4 regions of the Dyella sp. 2HG41-7 genome follow, and region 3 is predicted to be linked to each of the others. Evidence: predicted binding sites of a transcription regulator. Region 3 holds the regulator's gene; each other region holds the start of a gene.

Region 1 (4,454 bases), 760 kb from region 3:
TGCCACCTTATTCGCTGCCGCACGCCGTGCGCTTTAACGATGCGCTCGCCATTGGCGCGAAGTACACGCCGACCGCGCCCTCCATCACGCACGACGATATCGCTTTCCTGCAATACACCGGCGGCACCACCGGTGTGGCCAAGGGCGCCATGCTTACCCACGGCAATATGGTGGCGAACATGATGCAAGCCGGCGCGTGGATCGGCGCGAATCTGAAAGTGGGACGCGAGATCGTTATCACCGCGCTGCCGCTGTATCACATCTTTTCGCTTACCGCGAACGGTCTGGTGTTTCTGCGATTGGGCGGGTTGAACATTCTCATCACCAACCCGCGCGATATGCCTGCCTTTGTCAAAGAGCTGCGCAACTCGCATTTTTCGGTCATTACCGGCGTCAATACCTTGTTCAACGGCTTGCTCAATACGCCGGGTTTCGAGAGCGTGGATTTTTCGAGTCTGCGTTTGAGCCTGGGCGGCGGTATGGCCGTGCAGCGCGCGGTGGCCGAACGCTGGAAAAAAGTGACCGGCTGCACCTTGGCCGAAGCGTACGGGCTTACCGAAACCTCCCCGGCCGCCTGCATCAATCCGTTGGATTTGAAGGAATACAACGGCTCGATCGGCTTGCCGATTTCTTCCACTGACGTCGCCATCTGGTCCGAAGAGAATCAGCCTTTGCCCATCGGCGAAGTCGGCGAACTGATGGTGCATGGCCCGCAGGTTATGAAGGGTTATTGGAATCGCCCCGACGAAACCGCAAAAGTGCTGACCGACGACGGCTGGCTGCACACCGGCGATATCGCCAAGATGGACGAAAACGGCTACGTGTACATCGTCGATCGCAAGAAGGACATGATTCTCGTCTCGGGCTTCAACGTCTATCCGAACGAAATCGAAGACACCGTCATGAAGCATCCGGGCGTTGCCGAAGTCGCCGCCATCGGCGTGCCGGACGAACATTCCGGCGAAGTGGTGAAGTTGTTCGTGGTGCGCAAAGACCCGAGCCTGACGGTCGAGCAACTCAAAGAGTTCTGTCGCGAGAACCTCACCGGCTACAAACGGCCGAAGGTGATCGAATTCCGCGATGCGCTGCCCAAGAGCAATGTGGGTAAAATTCTACGGCGCGAATTGCGCGACGAAAAGAAACAGGCCGTCGCCAGCTAATCGATTTCCCGGGGAATGGGATGCGCCATTCCCCGATTCGACGATTTACTCGTCGTGCCACATCTCCAGGATGTCGGCATAGCCGCCCAGCAGATTCCAAAGCGGCACCTGTTTGTCTTCCGGGATGTGCGTATAGGCAAAGCCGATATGCCGTTCGGAGACGCGCGCCACCTTCGCTTCCAGGTGGATGTGCAGATCCTCGCCGAAGATCATGTCGAGCACCCAGCTCTCCCCAGGCTGACCGCCCCAGTCGCGCGGGCGACGCAGCAACACGCCGGTGGCCGAGATATCGATAAGGTCGGTCGGATGCGACCGGTCGCCCTGACTCATCAGCACCGTGGTCTTGATGCGCATGCGCGCCGGACGCAGATGCTCTTTGTCGGTACCGTCCATGGCATCGTCACCTTTTGTCGTCATGCTTTACCTCTCCCGCATGCGTCGCCAAGACGACGCCTCAGCCCGATCAGCGTGCGCTGTCGGAATGAGCCGGCAGCAGATCCGCTTTTCGTTATAACCAGCATAGTCCTGCCGGTGTCCCCCTCGTGTGGGCATATCATGAAGCAAGCCACATGCCAGGGCTATATCGATCTTAAAGCGCTTAACTTTAGGCTCGATTGAACGTTTTCGTGTGCATTGCGTCAGACGCAATGGGTCACATGCTGCCGCAACGTGAACGCGTCTGTTCACTACCCTCTATGGCAGCTGAAGCCCTCGCTGGACATGCCGAGGCGCTGCCGCTAATCTGTTCGTGCGCGTGGAGCCATGCATGGAAGATCGCCGGGATCCCCGGTTGAAATGGCCTCCACCCGATGTACTCAGCCGACCTTACGAATCGCGGGCGACGCCAACGCCGTCACGCCGGGTTCCGCCTGATCGTATCCATTACCGACCCGGCACCCAGCGACCGCCAGCCTGACCGAACCACGCCGAGTGGCTTCATCAGGGCCAGCAAAAGCGGGAACCCGCAGCCCGGCTGGGCATTGCGCAGATTGGCTTCATGGGAGTGGCCCCAAAGAACCCGGGCATTCCAGGCATGGACCCTTTCTTCGATCGTGTATCGGGAGGAAGGGTTCTGATCGTCAACAGAACGAAGCGCCAGCCCACGCCGGGCAGGCCAATGACACGCATTGATGAGCACTGAGCCAACCGAGTCTCAGCCTGTACAAGCAACGCACGACGCGTTCGCCGGGGTTCCGCAGCAGCAGGAAATGCCGCTGGCGATCGTGCGCGGCGAACCGATCCTGCAGATGCCGCAGGACCTTTACATTCCACCGGACGCGCTGGAAGTTATTCTGGAAGCGTTCGAAGGACCGCTGGATCTGCTGCTTTACCTGATCCGTCGGCAGAACCTGGACATTCTCGATATTCCGATCGCCGAAATTACCCGGCAATACATGGGATACATCGAGATGATGCGCGATGCGATGCGCCTGGAGCTGGCCGCCGAGTATTTGCTCATGGCCGCCATCCTGGGCGAAATCAAATCGCGACTGCTGCTTCCGCGTCCGCCATCGGAAGAAGGACTGGAAGAAGACCCCCGCGCCGAACTGGTGCGTCGGTTGCAGGAATACGAACGCTTCAAGAAGGCGGCCGAGGATATCGACGCCCTGCCCCGCCTGGAACGCGATACGGTGGTCGTGCAGGCCGATGTCGGCGAGCGCAACGTGGTCAAGCTGCCGCCGCCGCTCGACCTCAAGGAAATGCTGCTGGCGCTCAAGGATGTGATGCATCGGGCCGAATTGTTCGGGCATCACGCCATCAAGCGCGAAGCGCTGAGCGTGCGTCAACGCATGGGCGAGTTGCTGAGCCGGTTGAACGACGATCAGTTCCATCGCTTCGAATCGCTATTCGACGTCACCGAAGGACGACTTGGCGTCGTGGTCACGTTTCTGGCCATGCTGGAGCTGGCCAAGGAGTTCCTGATCAACATCGTGCAGGAAGAACCGCTGGCGGCGATCTACGTCAAAGCCAATGCATCCTCCGCCGAAGAAGAAGCCGACGTGGCCGCGGGCGACGACGCCTTCGAAGAACGGAATGCAGCATCCGGCGGCGAATAACGCCAGCCGACATCAAAAACGCACCACCCTATTTTGGTCACCCGATCCTAAGGCTATGCAGATCGAGCAACTCAAACCGATTATCGAAGCCGCACTGCTGGCCGCCAGCCAACCGTTGACCGTGGCGCAACTGGGCGAGCTGTTCGTCGATGAAGACGAGGTCGACCGGTCGCACATCGCCATGGCGCTGGAAGCGCTGGCCGAGGAATGCAACGGTCGCGGCGTGGAGCTGAAAGAAGTCGGCACCGGCTTCCGGTACCAGGTGCGTCAGGGCGTCCATCCGTGGGTTTCGCGGATGTGGACGGAAAAACCCAGTCGATACTCGCGCGCCTTGCTGGAAACCTTGGCGCTGATCGCGTATCGACAGCCGATCACACGACCGGAAATCGAGCAGATCCGCGGCGTGGTGGTCTCCTCCAACATCATCAAAACCCTGGAAGAGCGCGAATGGGTCCGCGTCGTCGGCCACCGCGACGTCCCCGGTAAACCCGCATTGTTCGGCACCACCCGCATCTTCCTCGACTACTTCAATCTCAAATCGCTGGATGAGCTGCCGCCGCTCTCCGAGATTCGCGATATGGAAGATCCGCAGCTTCGGCTGGACGACGATTCCTTCCCGCCGCGACCGATTCGCGATTTGCCGATCGATCCGGACGCGGAGTTGGACGAATCCGCTGACGAAGCATCCAACGACGAAGAACTCGTCGACGGCACGCACCACGAAGCCTCGACGGACGAAACACCTTCCGACGAAGACACACAAAGCAACGAATCGTCGCCGCACACTGGCGACGCTGTATCTCATCACGACGAAGCCGCCGCTGAAGCGGAACCCGTCGCCGACACCCATCCTTCCACTGCCGACGAGGCAGCGGACCCCGCGGACGCCGCAGAAGGCGCCGCCACGCAAGACACCGAGGAGTACCGCGCATGAATGCGCCGCAAAAATCCGTATTGAGCCTCAAGCGCGCCGCAGCGCCAGAGACCGCACCCCAAATCGAAGAGCGCCTGCACAAGGTGCTCGCCAACGCCGGACTCGGCTCGCGCCGCATGCTGGAGCAACGCATCCAAGCTGGCGAAGTCGAAGTCAACGGCAGCCCCGCCACCATTGGCGCCAGCGTTCGCGCCGGCGATCGCGTCGTCCTCGACGGCAAGCAGTTCGTTGTCGCCACCGATAACCGCGACGATGCCGAAGTGCTGGTTTATCACAAGCCCGAAGGCGTGGTGACCACGCGCG
Region 2 (4,454 bases), 2.8 Mb from region 3:
AACTGCGCACCGCGCAAGACCGATTGGGCTCGCTGACCGCGGAGATCGCGTAATGGCCTCGCGCTCGGAACGACTGCAACCCGCCGTAGACCAGGCGCAGCGCCGCCAGAAAGACGCATTGCAGCGCCTGGCCGAACAGCAGCAGAAACTCGCGCACGCCGAACAGCAGCTGGATGAGCTCAAGCGCTACCGCAACGATTACAAGCTTAGCGACGGCGGCCTGACGGTAAGCGCCTTGCTGAACCGTCAACAATTCGTCGACCGCATCGATCAGGCCATCGTGCAACAGAGCCGTTTGGTCGAGCGCATGCAGCGTCAAGTGGACGGCGCGCGTGATCGCTGGCTGCAGGCGCATGCACGCGAAAACGCGCTGGACACCGTGGTGGCGCGCTTGCGCAAGCAAGAAGACATGCGCGAACAACGACTTGAGCAAGCCGAAGTGGACGAGCGCATGCAGCACCGCAACCGCCGCACGAGCGCGCCGTGATGAAGCGCCGTGACGATATTCCGATTGCAAAACGCTGGCGCGCTTCTTGCTGCGTTGTTCGCAGTGCTATCCAAGCCAAATCATCGAGTATTCGCGCATGAGCGCCAGCCCGCTAACCGCACTTCCGATCGCGCCGCCCACGCAGGCGAGCAGCACGCCGCCGCCGAGCAGTCACAACCAGCACGGCCCGAGCTTTACGTCGCATCTGCAGAACGCGCAACACCAGCAGCAGGCCGCGTCGGATCAGAGCGCATCGCAGAATGGCGACGCGCAGCAAAACGATAGCAACAGCCAGACAACGAACACCCAGGCAAGCGCCGGCACAAGCAGCGACACCGCCAAACCGGGCACGGATACGACATTGCCTGCTTCGAGCAACGATACGAGCGACGACAGCGGCATCGACATCGGTCTCCCTGGCGTCGGCACGCTCGCCAGCGCGGTCTTGAGCCTGATCGACCATGCGACTAGCGGCGACACGCATGGCGACGCCAGCGCATCGACGAATGGCGCGACCGCCAAAGCCACGACGCCAGCGACGAAGCAGCCGGCCACGGCCGCAACGCCGATTGCGCCGCTCGCGCCCATCGTTCCCGTGCCGCTGCCGGTTGCGGCCACGGCCGCGACAACGACAACGAATGCAAACGGCAATGCGAACAACGCCGTCGGCGGCGTTTCTTCCAATGGCACGGCAGGCAACGGCCTCGCTGGCGCCATGACCGGGCTGCAGAAAGATTCGCTATCCGGTCCCGATTTCAGCGCAAGCGGCGCCAATGGCGGCGACGCGAATGCGGCGGCAACGGCACAAGCCTCGACCGACGCCACGGCGGCGACGCAAGGCGCGAATGACGTGACGCAAGCGTTGGCGGGCAGCATGGTTGCGGCGACGCACACCTTCGCGGCGGCGGCATCCGCCATCACCGATAACACCTCGCAAAGCACGGCCGGCCTGACCGCGCTGGGCAATCTCACGGCGACCGCGCCCGTCGTGCCTACCGGCACGAACGCAAGCGGCGCGCACAATCTCGGCGTGAACGCGCAGGTCGGTTCGTCCGGTTTCGCGAAAGAACTGGGACAACAAATTACCTGGCTCAGCGGGCAAGACATCAAGCAGGCGCAGATACGCCTGAACCCGCAGGATCTCGGCCCGCTCGACGTGAAAGTGAGCGTGGAGCACGGTCGCGTGGACGTGTCGTTTATGACGCAGCATCCCGCAGCGACCGCCGCCGTGCAGCAGGGATTGAGTCAGCTCAACCAGATGCTGAGCGGCCAGGGTTTGTCGCTCGGCCACGCCACCGTCGGTCAGCACGCGCAGCAGCAGTTCGGCGCGTCGCAGCAACAGCAAGCTTCGTATCAGGGTTCGGATGGCGCGGAAGAAACGGCCGAGTCGCCGGTCGCTGCGATCACCCAGGCGGCTGTGGGTCTGGTCGACGCGTTCGCCTGACGCCAACTACTTTCATCGCAAGCTCTCTCCTCGCTCCTTCCATTGCCCAATGGGGGAGCTTTTTTTTGCCCGCGCGGCGCGTCGTGCCCATGACGTAATCGCCACGCGTGTCACGCGACTGCATCCCGTCGCGCGTCAATAAAACGCCGCAGGGCGTCGTCACATATCGCGCAAAGCCCGCCGTTATGCGGTTTTCGGGTGTGGCACGCCGCTTGCTAAAACTCCCGTAGAAAAGTCCGCGTTGTCGCACGCGCGGCCTTATGTCTTTCACTGGAGTTGGGATTTTTTCATGGCTAACGACGAGGTTGTCGAAGAAGCATCGGGCGCTCCCGTCAAAAAGAAGCGCAGCGGCTTGATCATGGTGATTGGCGCGATCGTGCTGCTCGGCGCGGGTGGCGGTTTCATGTTCACGCGTTCGCACGGCGCGCAAGCGGCGGCGAAAGCGGAAGCACCCAAAACACCGGAGTTGTTCCTGCCGCTGGATCCCGCTTTCGTGGTCAATTTCCAGGACCAGGATTCCACCCGTTATCTGCAGGTGGGCGTGACCTTGATGACGCACGATCCGGCCGCCGTCCAGGCGATGAAAGACAGCGATCCGGTCATCCGCAATGCGCTGGTGATGTTGTTCAGCAGCCAGACCTACGCGGGCCTGAGCAATGTGGCCGGCAAGCAAAAGTTGCAGCAGGAAGCGTTGGACGACGTGCGCAAGATCGTGGCCGACAAGACCGGCAAGCCGGATGTCGACGCGTTGTATTTCACCAGCTTCGTGATGCAGTAACGGAGACCGTTCGATGAGCGACTTGCTCTCCCAGGAAGAAATCGACGCCCTGCTCAACGGCGTCGACGACGGCCAGATCGAAACCGAAAGCGATCTGCCGCCTCCGCCGGGTTCGGTGCTGGATTTCGATTTCACGCAGCAGGACCGCATTGTGCGCGGTCGCCTGCCGACGCTGGAAATGATCAACGATCGTTTCGCGCGCTTCTTCCGCACGCAGCTGTTCGGCGTGCTGCGCAAGACCTGCGAAGTGTCGGTGCTGGGCGTAAAGATGCAGAAGTTCAGCGAATACGTGCACGGCCTCGCCGTGCCCAGCAACCTGAACCTGATCAAGGTGAAGCCGCTGCGCGGCACCGCGCTGGCCGTGATGGAGCCGCGCCTGGTGTTCAGCGTGATCGACAACTTCTTCGGCGGCGACGGCCGTTATCACGCGCGCATCGAAGGTCGCGATTTCACGCCCACCGAAAATCGCGTGATCCAGATCTTGCTCAACGAAGTGTTCATTTCGATGGTCGAGGCGTGGGCGCCTGCGATGCATGTGCAATTCGAATTCATCAACTCCGAAATCAATCCGCAGTTCGCCAACATCGTCAGCCCGACCGAAACGGTGGTCGTGTCGCGCTTCCATGTGGAGCTCGACGGCGGTGGCGGCGAAGTGCATCTCACCTTGCCGTACGCGATGGTGGAGCCGATCCGCACCATGCTCGACGCCGGCGTGCAGAGCGATCGCATGGGCGAGCGCGACGAGCGCTGGATCCATTGCCTGCACGATGAAGTGCTGGATGCGGAAGTCGAAGTCAGTTCGCTGTTGCTGGAAACCGATATCAGCATCGGCGAGTTCCTCGGGCTGCGCATCGGCGATGTGATCCCGGTCAATCTGCCTGATATCACCACTGTGTTCGCCGAAGACGTTCCGATTTTTCGCGGGCAATACGGTCAATCCAACGGCCGTTACGCCGTACGTTACAAAACTGCGGCCGGACGTCGCGCGCCGCTTCCCAATCTCGAATTCACTCAAGACAAAAACGTATGAACCAGAGCATCGACGCCCTCCATGGCGCATCCAAAAACGGCGAGCAACCGCTTGAGTTCGGTACCTTGAACGAGGCCGGCGGCGACAAGGCCGATGTCAGCCTGGACATGATTCTCGATGTGCCCGTGACGCTGGCGATGGAAGTCGGCCGCACGCGCATCAGCATCCGCAATCTGTTGCAGCTCAACCAAGGTTCGGTCGTCGAACTCGATCGCGCAGCCGGCGAACCGCTGGACGTGTTCGTCAACGGCACGCTGGTCGCGCACGGCGAAGTGGTGGTGATCAACGAAAAGTTCGGCATTCGCCTGACCGACGTGATCAGCCCCGCGGAACGAGTGCGCAAGCTGCGATGAGCATTGTCTCCAACATCTTGGCGCGCGCGCCGATGGCGAGCGTGCCCGATATCAGCGTGACCGGGGAATTGATCCGCGTCGTGTTGAGTCTGGGCGCGATCGTCGCGCTGATCTTCGCCGCGGGTTGGCTGACGCGCCGTTTGCAGTCGCGCCAGGTCGTTGGCGGTCGTCGTTTGCGCTGCATCGAAACCATGCCGATCAGCACGCGCGAACGCGTGATGCTGATTGAGGCGGATGGCAAGCGTTTGCTGGTTGGGGTTGGCGCCGGTGGCGTGCGTGCGCTGCATGTTTATGAAGGCGAAGCGCCGGTGGACGTGACGCCCGCGTCTGCGCCGCTCCCGCCTTTTGCTGAGTTGTTGCGT
Region 3 (4,454 bases):
CCGCGCAGCCGCGTTACATGTTGCTGGACGAACCGTTCGCGGGCGTCGACCCGATTTCAGTCGGCGAAATCCAACGCATCGTGCGACATCTGAAGGAGCGCGGGATCGGTGTGCTGATCACCGATCACAACGTGCGCGAAACCCTGGGCATTTGCGATCGCGCCTACATCATGAACGAGGGCGAGGTGCTCTCGCGCGGCACGCCGGCGCATATTCTGGCGGACGAGCGGGTTCGCGAAGTGTATCTGGGCCGCGAATTCCGTTTGTAATACTCCAACTTCGCCGTCCGCACAAGTTGCAATTTGCGCCGCTTCACACCCACGGCACGGGCAGGTATTTCCGGCCATAGCAACTATGGCCGACACTCCGTCTAAGGGTTAGGATGAGGCCAAGGGATGCGCTGACTCATTCTACGTTGGTGGCATGATGTCCAGAAGGCTTGCAGGATGTGTTGCGCGGCGCAGGGAAGACTGGCCGTCTTTTCAAGCCGCGCGACGCAGCCTGCGAGCCTTCTGGACATCACCCTTCGGGCCGGTCCTGTCTGTTCGCAGATCACAGGGCCATCGGCGAAGGCAGACTGGCCGTCTGTCGAGACGATGGACCGAAGAGATGCGAACAGACAGGACCGGTGACACCTACGTAGAATGAGTCAGCGCATCCCACAACCCTTTCGCCAGGCATGAAACCAGGGCTTCAGTTCCGTCTAAATCAACAGCTGGCTCTTACGCCACAACTGCAACAGGCCATTCGCCTGCTGCAATTGTCGCAACTGGAGCTGGCTGCCGAGTTGCGTCAACTTGCCGAGAGCAATCCGCTGCTCGAGTTCGCCGAAGATGCATCGGAAGAACAAGACGAAACCGAAACCGATGGCGAATTCGAAAACGAATTCGATGCGCCGGTAACCGTCAGCAGCGATTCGGCATCGGGCAGCGACGGCAACGACGAGGCGCCGGATTGGGCGGAACCGGAAATGAGTTCCGACGAGCCGATCGATTTTTCGTCGTCCAACGGCAGCGGTAATTCGAACAATCGCGACGACGAAGGCATGGAACCGCAGAATGCGGCGCCCGAGTCGCTGCAGGAACATCTGCTGTGGCAACTTAATCTCACACCGATGGATCCACGCGCCAAGGCCATCGCCACGGTGCTGATCGACGCGCTTAACACCGACGGTTATTTGGAAGAAGGTCTCGATGCGGTGCTCGCGGCGCTTCCTCCGCACCTGAAAGCCACTCTCGAAGAAGTGGAAGCCGTACGCCGCCGATTGCAGCACTTCGACCCTGCCGGCGTGGCGAGCATCGACCTTCCCGATTGTCTTCGCGCTCAGCTGGAGCAGTTCGCGCCCAGCACGCCGCATCGGGACCTGGCGTTGCGCATCGTCGAAAACGAATTGGAACTCTTGGCGCGCAACGACATGGCCAAGCTCGCTCGCCGCCTGCACGCGACCGAGGAAGAAACCACCGGCGCCGCCTTGCTTATCCGCAGCCTGGACCCGCGTCCCGGCGCGGCGATGGACACCACGCCCGTCGAATACGTGGCGCCCGACGTCTACGCCCGCAAGGACGGCACGCGCTGGCGCGTGCTCCTGAACCCGGACAGCCAACCCAAGCTCAGCCTCAACCAGCATTACTGCAGTCTTATCGCCCAGGCGCGCAGCGACGACGCCAGCTGGATGCGCGGTCAACTGCAGGAAGCGCGCTGGCTGATTAAGAGTTTGGAGTCTCGTGCCGAAACACTCCTAAAGGTCGCCGACGCCATCGTGAGACGGCAAAGCGCCTTTCTGGACTACGGTCCGGAAGCCATGCAGCCGTTAGTGCTGCGTGAAGTGGCCGAGGAGGTGGGTATGCATGAGTCGACGATTTCACGTGTAACGACCCGCAAATACATTCACACGCCGCGCGGCACCTACGAGCTGAAGTATTTCTTTTCCAGCGGCGTGTCCACCGAGGACGGCGGCAGCGCATCGGCTACCGCCATTCAAGCGATGCTGCGCAAGCTGGTCGACAACGAAGACCCGCGCAAGCCGCTGTCCGATCAGGCGCTCGCCGAAGAGTTGCACGGCAAAGGCATTCAGGTAGCGCGCCGTACGGTGGCGAAATACCGAGAAATTCTGCGCATTCCCAGTTCCAGCGAGCGACAACGCAGCAGTTGAAGTCCGCACGCCCGAAAAATTTTTTCAGGGAACTTGTGGCTTCATGGAACGATCCCATTTTCAGGAGTAAGGTTTATTCAAAGTCTCTAGCTTCACGGTGCAACGATTGTTTCACGGCAATCCGCGCATCGATCAACGCCGCCACTGGCGGCCAGCTCTAGAAGGAGGCGCACCATGCAATTCCAACTCAGTGGTCAAAAGATCGACGTCACTCCCGCCCTGCGCAATCACGTGACAACCAAGCTCGATCGATTGACTCGCCTCGATGACCGCATCGTAAGCCTGAGCGTCGTACTCTCGGTCGACAAGCTTCAGCAACGTGCCGAGGGAACCGTCAAAGTCGTGGGCAGTACGCTGCACGCCGAAGCCACCGAGAACGATATGTACGCCTCTATAGACAATCTCTTCGACAAACTCGTCGATCAGCTGCGCCGTTACCGTGAAAAGCTGTGCGACAAACATCAACGCGAAGTACGCGAAATCCGACAATACGGCTGACACGCCCAGCCGTACCTATCCCTCTCTCCGACCGGAGAGAGGGATAGAACAAAAGGCCGCAAGACTGGAAATCGATGGATCTCGCCCTTATTTAGAAACGATCCGAACTTCAGTCATCTCCAACCGCCGCAAGCTCCCATTTCTCCCCAAAATCCTCGCCCCATAGCGGGACACGAGGCGGCGAAGCGACCCTTCAAGCCACCAAACTGGCACAATGTTCCCGCCGCCGCCCCGATGAGGCAGCCCTGCGGCAAAGGGAACATCCTTGGAACGGCTTACCGCACGACAACTCTTCGACGATATCCACGAGCGCATGGCGCTCCGGTGGGTGGCGGGCATGCGCGGCGAAATGCGCGTGCTGGAATACGGCTCCACGCCGGCGCGCCGTCCGTCGCTGGTGGGTTATCTCAACGTTATTTACCCGAACAAAATCCAGATTGTCGGCACGGAAGAACTGAGTTTTCTCGACAGCCTGGATTCGCGCCAACGTTGGGAAGTGATCCACAAAGCAGCCGCCACGCATCCTGTCGCATTTATCGTCACTAAAGATCAACCGATTCCCGCCGACTTGCGCGAAGTCGCCGAGGAAACCGATACGCCGCTTTGGATCAGCTCCAAGCGCGGTCACGAATTGCTGACGTGGATGCAATATCACCTCGCGCGCACGATGGCGCCGCGTCTAACGTTGCACGGCGTGTTGCTGGAAGTGTTTTCCATCGGCGTGCTGATTACCGGCGAAGCGGGTTCCGGCAAAAGCGAACTGGCGCTGGAACTGATCAGTCGCGGCCATCGACTGGTTGCCGACGATGCGCCCGAATTCACGCTGATCGCGCCGGATGTAATCGACGGCGCCTGTCCGGAATTGCTGCAAGATCTGTTGGAAGTGCGCGGCCTGGGCGTGCTCAACGTGCGCGAGATGTTCGGCCACACGTCGGTAAAGACGTCGAAATACTTGCGCCTGGTCATTCACCTCAAACCATTGCGCGACGGCGAAAATACGGATGCGCTGACGCGCCTCACCGGCGATGTCGGCCATCGCGAAATTTTCGATGTAAAGATGCCGATGATTACGTTGCCGGTCGCGCCCGGCCGCAACCTGGCGGTACTGGTCGAAGCGGCTGTGCGCAGCCATATGTTAAAGAGCAAGGGCATCGATCCTGCGACGAGCTTTATGGACCGCCAAGCCCATCAGATGCGCCGGCTCCCACCGTGGTGACCCCATGAGTCAATCTCAATACGAAGGCCTTATTTCCAACGACGATCCGAACGCCATTCATCTGGTCGTGCTTACCGGCATGTCCGGCGGCGGCAAAACGGTGGCGCTGCGCGCGCTGGAAGATCTCGAGTTCTACTGCGTCGACAACCTGCCGAGCGCGTTGCTGCCGCAGTTGGTCGAAGCGGCGACACGCGGCGACAGTCATCGTCGCCGCATCGCCGTCGGCGTGGATGTTCGAAATCGCGACGAAGATTTCCAACACATGCCCAAGGTGCTCTCGGCGCTCGCCAACACCGTGCAGGTGCATTTGATCTTTATCGATTGCAGCGATGCAGTGCTGACCAAGCGCTTCTCCGAAACGCGACGCCGACATCCGCTAGCCACGCGCGGCAGATCGTTGGCCGACGCGATCGCCGAAGAACGCAGGTTGTTGCGCCCGTTAATGGCGATCGCCGAGCGCGTGATCGATTCCAGCGATTTAAACGTGCACCAATTGCGTCGCTTTATCGCGACCGGTTACGCGCAAACCACGGCCGGCCTTACGTTGATGTTTCAGTCGTTCGCGTTCCGTCGCGGATTGCCGCTGGA
Region 4 (4,454 bases), 2.8 Mb from region 3:
TGCGTGGCGCCGGTCATCGCGATGTAGACGGAACGATCCATACGTCAGGGCCTGTTTATGCGATTAGCCGCGGCTGACCGCCTGGAACAACGTCTGCGACAACGAATTCACCGTACCCAACATCTGCGAATTCGCTTCGTAGTCCTGCTGCGCTTGAATCATGTTGACCAGCTGCGCGGTGGTGTCGGAGGTGTTGGACGTTTCCAACTGACCTTGTTCGATATCGCCGAACTGACCCACGCTGGCCGTGCCGAGCACCGCCGTGCCGGACGACTGCGTCGCCACCCAACGGTTATTGCCCACTTGCTGCAAACCTTGCAGGTTGGAGAAGTTGGCGAGCGCCACCTGGCCGAGCTGGCTGGTCTGGTTGTTCGAATAGATCGCGGTGACGACGCCGTCGTTTCCGATCGTCACGTTCTCCAGCACGCCGGCTTCGTAGCCGTTCTGGTTGATCGTGCCCGGCGCATACGCGGTGCCGAACTGCGTGGTGTTAGCTACGTTCAACGTCATGGTGGCGGGGAACGATGCGCCGTTGGTCGGCTGCACCGGCGTAAACGCGAGCTGGCCATTCGCGGGCGTCACCAGCGCGCCTGCGCTGTTGAACGTGATCGCCTGCGTGCCGGCACTGTTGCCGTCGATGTAGAGGTTCGCGTTCCAGGTGTTGTTGCCGGTCTTGGCGTAATACACCGTGGCGGAGTGCGAGCCGCCTTGCGAGTCGTACACCGTCAAGCTCGACGCGTTGTTGTAGCTGTTCACGTCGGTCGGGCTGAACGGCGTGTCGATCGGCAGCGATGCGCCGGCCGGCAAGTTCGAGCTGATGGTGATGGTGCTGGTCGGCGTCGCCGCGCTTTGCGCGGTGTTCAACTGCAGATTGGTGAGTGTGCTGGTGTTGAAACCGCCGTTGGCATTGGGCGGATACACCTGCAGCATCGAACCGTCCGCCGTCACGACATTGCCGTTGGCGTTTTCATGGAACGCACCGTCGCGCGTGTATTGGTTGCCGGTGCCGTTGTTGACGACAAAGAAACCGTTGCCGCTGAGCGCCATGTCCAAGCTGCCGTTGGTGGTTTCCAAATCGCCCTGCCCGAACTGCTGCGCGACGTCGGTAAGTTCCGCACCGCTGCCGGTGGCGACCGAGCTCAGATTGAGACCTGTCACCGCATACACTTCGGAGAACTGCGCGGTCGAGCCTTTGAAGCCCACCGTGCCTGCGTTCGCGATGTTGTTGGAAATGACATTCAACTCGGACTGAGCCGCATTGATGCCACTAAGCGCCTGATTGAGAGCCATGCTTTATTCCTCTACGTAAGATGACGACGCGTGTGTTTGCCGTCAGTTGATCTGTGCGACCTGGCTTAGCGGCACGCCGCCGATGCCCGCCACTTGCAAATAGGTGCCGGTGCTGCTGCCGCCGTAGCCGACGCCGGTCACCGAACCGGCTACGTAGGTGGTAAGCGCGGCGGTGTTGCCGCCGTTGTTGGCCGAAATGGTGTAGCTGCCGTTGGCCACGGTATTGCCGCTGGCGTCTTTGCCGTTCCACGAGAACGGTGCGAGTCCAGATTGCTGCGTGCCGAGGTCGATGGTGTTGACGGTGTTGCCGTTGGCGTCTTTGATCGTGACAACGACATCGCCGGCGTTGGCGACATTCACGCCGCCACTGACGGCGCTGCCGCTGTAAGTGAGCGTGTTCGCCGGCACCAACACGTTGCGGCCGACCAGACTTGCGGAGCTCAACACTTGCGACGTCTGCATGCCGCTGTTCACGTTGCTGCTCATGCCTTGCAGACTGCTCTCGATGTTTTGCAACGAGCCGACCTGCGCGAACTGCGCAAGCTCGGAGGCCATCTGCGAGTTGTCCATCGGCTGCGTGGGATCTTGGCTGGTGAGCTGCGTGGTGAGCAGCTGCAGAAAATCCGACTGCGACATGGTCGTGCCGGACGGCGTGCTGGTCACCGTGCTGCCGGTCAGGCTCAAACCCGAGGCGGAAAGGTTGGTGCTTAAGCTGGAAACTGCGGACATGTGGAGACTCCGGATCAGCTGCCCAGATCAATCGTCTTGATCATGAGTTGCTTGGTGGTATTCATCACTTCCACGTTGTTCTGATACGAACGGGAAGCGGAAATCATGTTCACCAACTCGTCGATGGGATTGACGTTGGTGCCGTAGACATAACCGTTGGCGTCGGCCATCGGATTGCCGGGCTCGTAGTTGGTTTCGACCGGTTGCTGGCTTTCGGTGACGCCCATCATGCGCACACCGGTCGCGCCTTCTTCGGCGCCTTGCGAGGCGAGGCCGCCTTGCGCTTGCAGCACCGGCGCAAACAGCACTTCTTTCGCTTTGTACGCGGAGTCGGGACTGTTGCTGACGCTGTTGGCGTTGGCGAGGTTGCTGGCGACGGTATTGAGTCGCAGCGTTTCCGCGGCCATGCCGGAGCCGGCAGTATCGAAGATCTTCATCAGCGACATTAGCCTTGTCCTCCACCGTTGATGGCCAGGCGCAACGTTTGAATCTGACTGTTGATGAAGCTAAGGCTGGCTTGGTAATGCACCATGTTGCTGGCGAATGCGCCTTGCTCGACCTGCGCATCGACGGTGTTGCCGTCCATGCTCGGTTGCAGCGGTACGCGATACTTGAGCGCGTCGGCCGATTGCGTGGTCGTGTCGATCTGACCGGCTGTTGGCGTGCTCAATGCAAGCGATTGGCCATCGCCGCTGCCGCTGGCTTGCTGCAGCACTTGGCGAAAATCGACGTCGCGCGCCTGATAATTAGGCGTATCGGCGTTGGCAATGTTCGACGCAATCACTTCGGAACGGCGCTGCCAAACCTCCAGGGCCTGGCTACTTAAACCGAATGCGTTGTCGAGTGTGTTGCTCATGTCGGATTCCCCGCAGCGACGACTGCTTGCAGGGTGATGAGCAAGTTGTATGCCACGACTTGACAAGGCGGCCGAAACCGCATGGCGCGGCCATTTGCGGCCGCACGCGCGAAACTCGCGAACGCCGTCGCGACGTTATACCGGCGCGCCGGGACGGAATCCCGACATCACCTTTTCAGGCGAAACCCCGTCAATTTGTTGACGGGTCCATTAGCTCCAAGACGGTTTTAGCTAACAAGTCGGGCTGGAACTTCGCAATAAAGCGGTCGGCGCCCACGTCGCGCACCAGCGCTTCGTTGAACACACCACTTAATGAGCTGTGCAACACCACTTTGAGTTGGCGCAGCGCCGGCGTTTCGCGCACGGCGCGCGTGAGCGCGTAACCGTCGAGACGAGGCATTTCGATATCGGAAATCACCAGGCCGACTTGTTCGCTGCCGCCTTCCGTCGCGTCGTTGAGAAATTCCAGCGCTTCCTGGCCGTCTTGCGCGATCACGCATTCGACATTCAGGTGCTTGAGCACGGCGACGACACGCTGGCGAGCGACGGTGGAATCGTCAACGATGAGTACGCGCCTTTGCGCTGCCGGCCGGTGCTCGGCTTGATGCTGGATATGCGCCGAGACCTCCGCCGCGGCGCCGTCGATGCTGGCGAGTACCTGTTCCACATCGATCACGGCCATCAACTGGCCGTCGATGCGCGTCACTGCATTCACGCGATTGCCGAAACCCAGGGTGGTGGACGGTGCTTCCAACGATTCGCCGGTGCAATGCACGATGCGTTGGAAATCCGCCACCAGAAAGCCCTGCATAGAGCGGCTGAATTCGGTCACCACCAAGTGCGCCGTATCGTTATCGCCCAGGGGCGCATAGCCCATGGCCTGCGCCAAGTCGATGGCGGGGATGGTTTTTCCGCGGTAATCGAAGCTTCCGGCCAGCCATTCATGCATGCCCGGCAGCTTTTCCATCGGCGGCTTGCGCAAGACCTCGCGCACTTTGAACACGTTGATGCCGAACAGCTGCTTGTCGCCGAGGCGAAACAGCAGCATGGCCACACGATTGTGCCCGGCCAGACGGGTGTGACTTTCCACGCTGTCCAGCAATGCGGCGCCGCTCATGGGATTCCTGTGATGCGAAGTAAGACTTGGGGGTTATCGGCGTTCGCGGGGCCGACTTGAGATGTGCGACGCGGCGTCTGCGGTGGCACATCACTTGCTTCCTCAACTTTCGAACTTTTCCGCCGATGTTCGAATACCTATAAACGGAACTGCTTGTCTATGAGCCTCATCCGCAGCCAGCCCGTGGCCGCCCTTATCAATGCCGCCCTTGCCGGCGACGACGCCACCGTGGCGTCGTTGAGCCGCAAGCATCCTGCCGCGGCCAAGCTGCTCGCGCCCGTGTTTGCACGGTTGGCGCCGCGCGCGCCGGCGGCGGTCGCCTTGCAATCCCTGGAGCAGCAAAGTCTGGTGCTGACGCACTCACAGACGCTGCACCGCGAACAATCCTCGCTGGAGCAATCCATCGGCGAGACGCGCGACAGCGTCGGACAGTTGACGGACGGCAGCGCCGGCATGTCGACG

Evidence for each region. The regulator sigma-54, encoded in region 3, starts transcription at its own class of promoters, with help from an activator protein. The targets are predictions, from matches to a motif close to TGGCACGNGCNTTGC.
Region 1: a site for sigma-54 is predicted at 1,721-1,735, ahead of L0U79_RS13365 (PilZ domain-containing protein). Genes of this name have one in related genera too.
Region 2: a site for sigma-54 is predicted at 2,133-2,147, ahead of L0U79_RS04490 (flagellar basal body-associated FliL family protein). Genes of this name have one in related genera too.
Region 4: a site for sigma-54 is predicted at 2,916-2,930, ahead of flgB (flagellar basal body rod protein FlgB). Genes of this name have one in related genera too.

What each region holds. Positions count from the first base shown of each region.
Region 1 covers NZ_JAJEJV010000004.1:2,699,055-2,703,508, forward strand. The annotation lists gene L0U79_RS13360 (long-chain-fatty-acid--CoA ligase) at 1-1,160, shown strand, start outside; gene L0U79_RS13365 (PilZ domain-containing protein) at 1,206-1,577, opposite strand; gene L0U79_RS13370 (ScpA family protein) at 2,369-3,217, shown strand; gene scpB (SMC-Scp complex subunit ScpB) at 3,273-4,151, shown strand; gene L0U79_RS13380 (pseudouridine synthase) at 4,148-4,454, shown strand, end outside.
Region 2 covers NZ_JAJEJV010000004.1:680,937-685,390, forward strand. The annotation lists gene fliI (flagellar protein export ATPase FliI) at 1-53, shown strand, start outside; gene fliJ (flagellar export protein FliJ) at 53-487, shown strand; gene L0U79_RS04485 (flagellar hook-length control protein FliK) at 585-1,931, shown strand; gene L0U79_RS04490 (flagellar basal body-associated FliL family protein) at 2,221-2,709, shown strand; gene fliM (flagellar motor switch protein FliM) at 2,723-3,739, shown strand; gene fliN (flagellar motor switch protein FliN) at 3,736-4,092, shown strand; gene fliO (flagellar biosynthetic protein FliO) at 4,089-4,454, shown strand, end outside.
Region 3 covers NZ_JAJEJV010000004.1:3,456,750-3,461,203, forward strand. The annotation lists gene lptB (LPS export ABC transporter ATP-binding protein) at 1-269, shown strand, start outside; gene L0U79_RS17090 (RNA polymerase factor sigma-54) at 680-2,152, shown strand; gene raiA (ribosome-associated translation inhibitor RaiA) at 2,327-2,650, shown strand; gene hprK (HPr(Ser) kinase/phosphatase) at 2,916-3,866, shown strand; gene rapZ (RNase adapter RapZ) at 3,871-4,454, shown strand, end outside.
Region 4 covers NZ_JAJEJV010000004.1:641,188-645,641, reverse strand. The annotation lists gene flgF (flagellar basal-body rod protein FlgF) at 1-41, opposite strand, end outside; gene L0U79_RS04310 (flagellar hook protein FlgE) at 64-1,290, opposite strand; gene L0U79_RS04305 (FlgD immunoglobulin-like domain containing protein) at 1,333-2,019, opposite strand; gene flgC (flagellar basal body rod protein FlgC) at 2,034-2,465, opposite strand; gene flgB (flagellar basal body rod protein FlgB) at 2,465-2,875, opposite strand; gene L0U79_RS04290 (chemotaxis protein) at 3,066-3,992, opposite strand; gene L0U79_RS04285 (methyl-accepting chemotaxis protein) at 4,152-4,454, shown strand, end outside.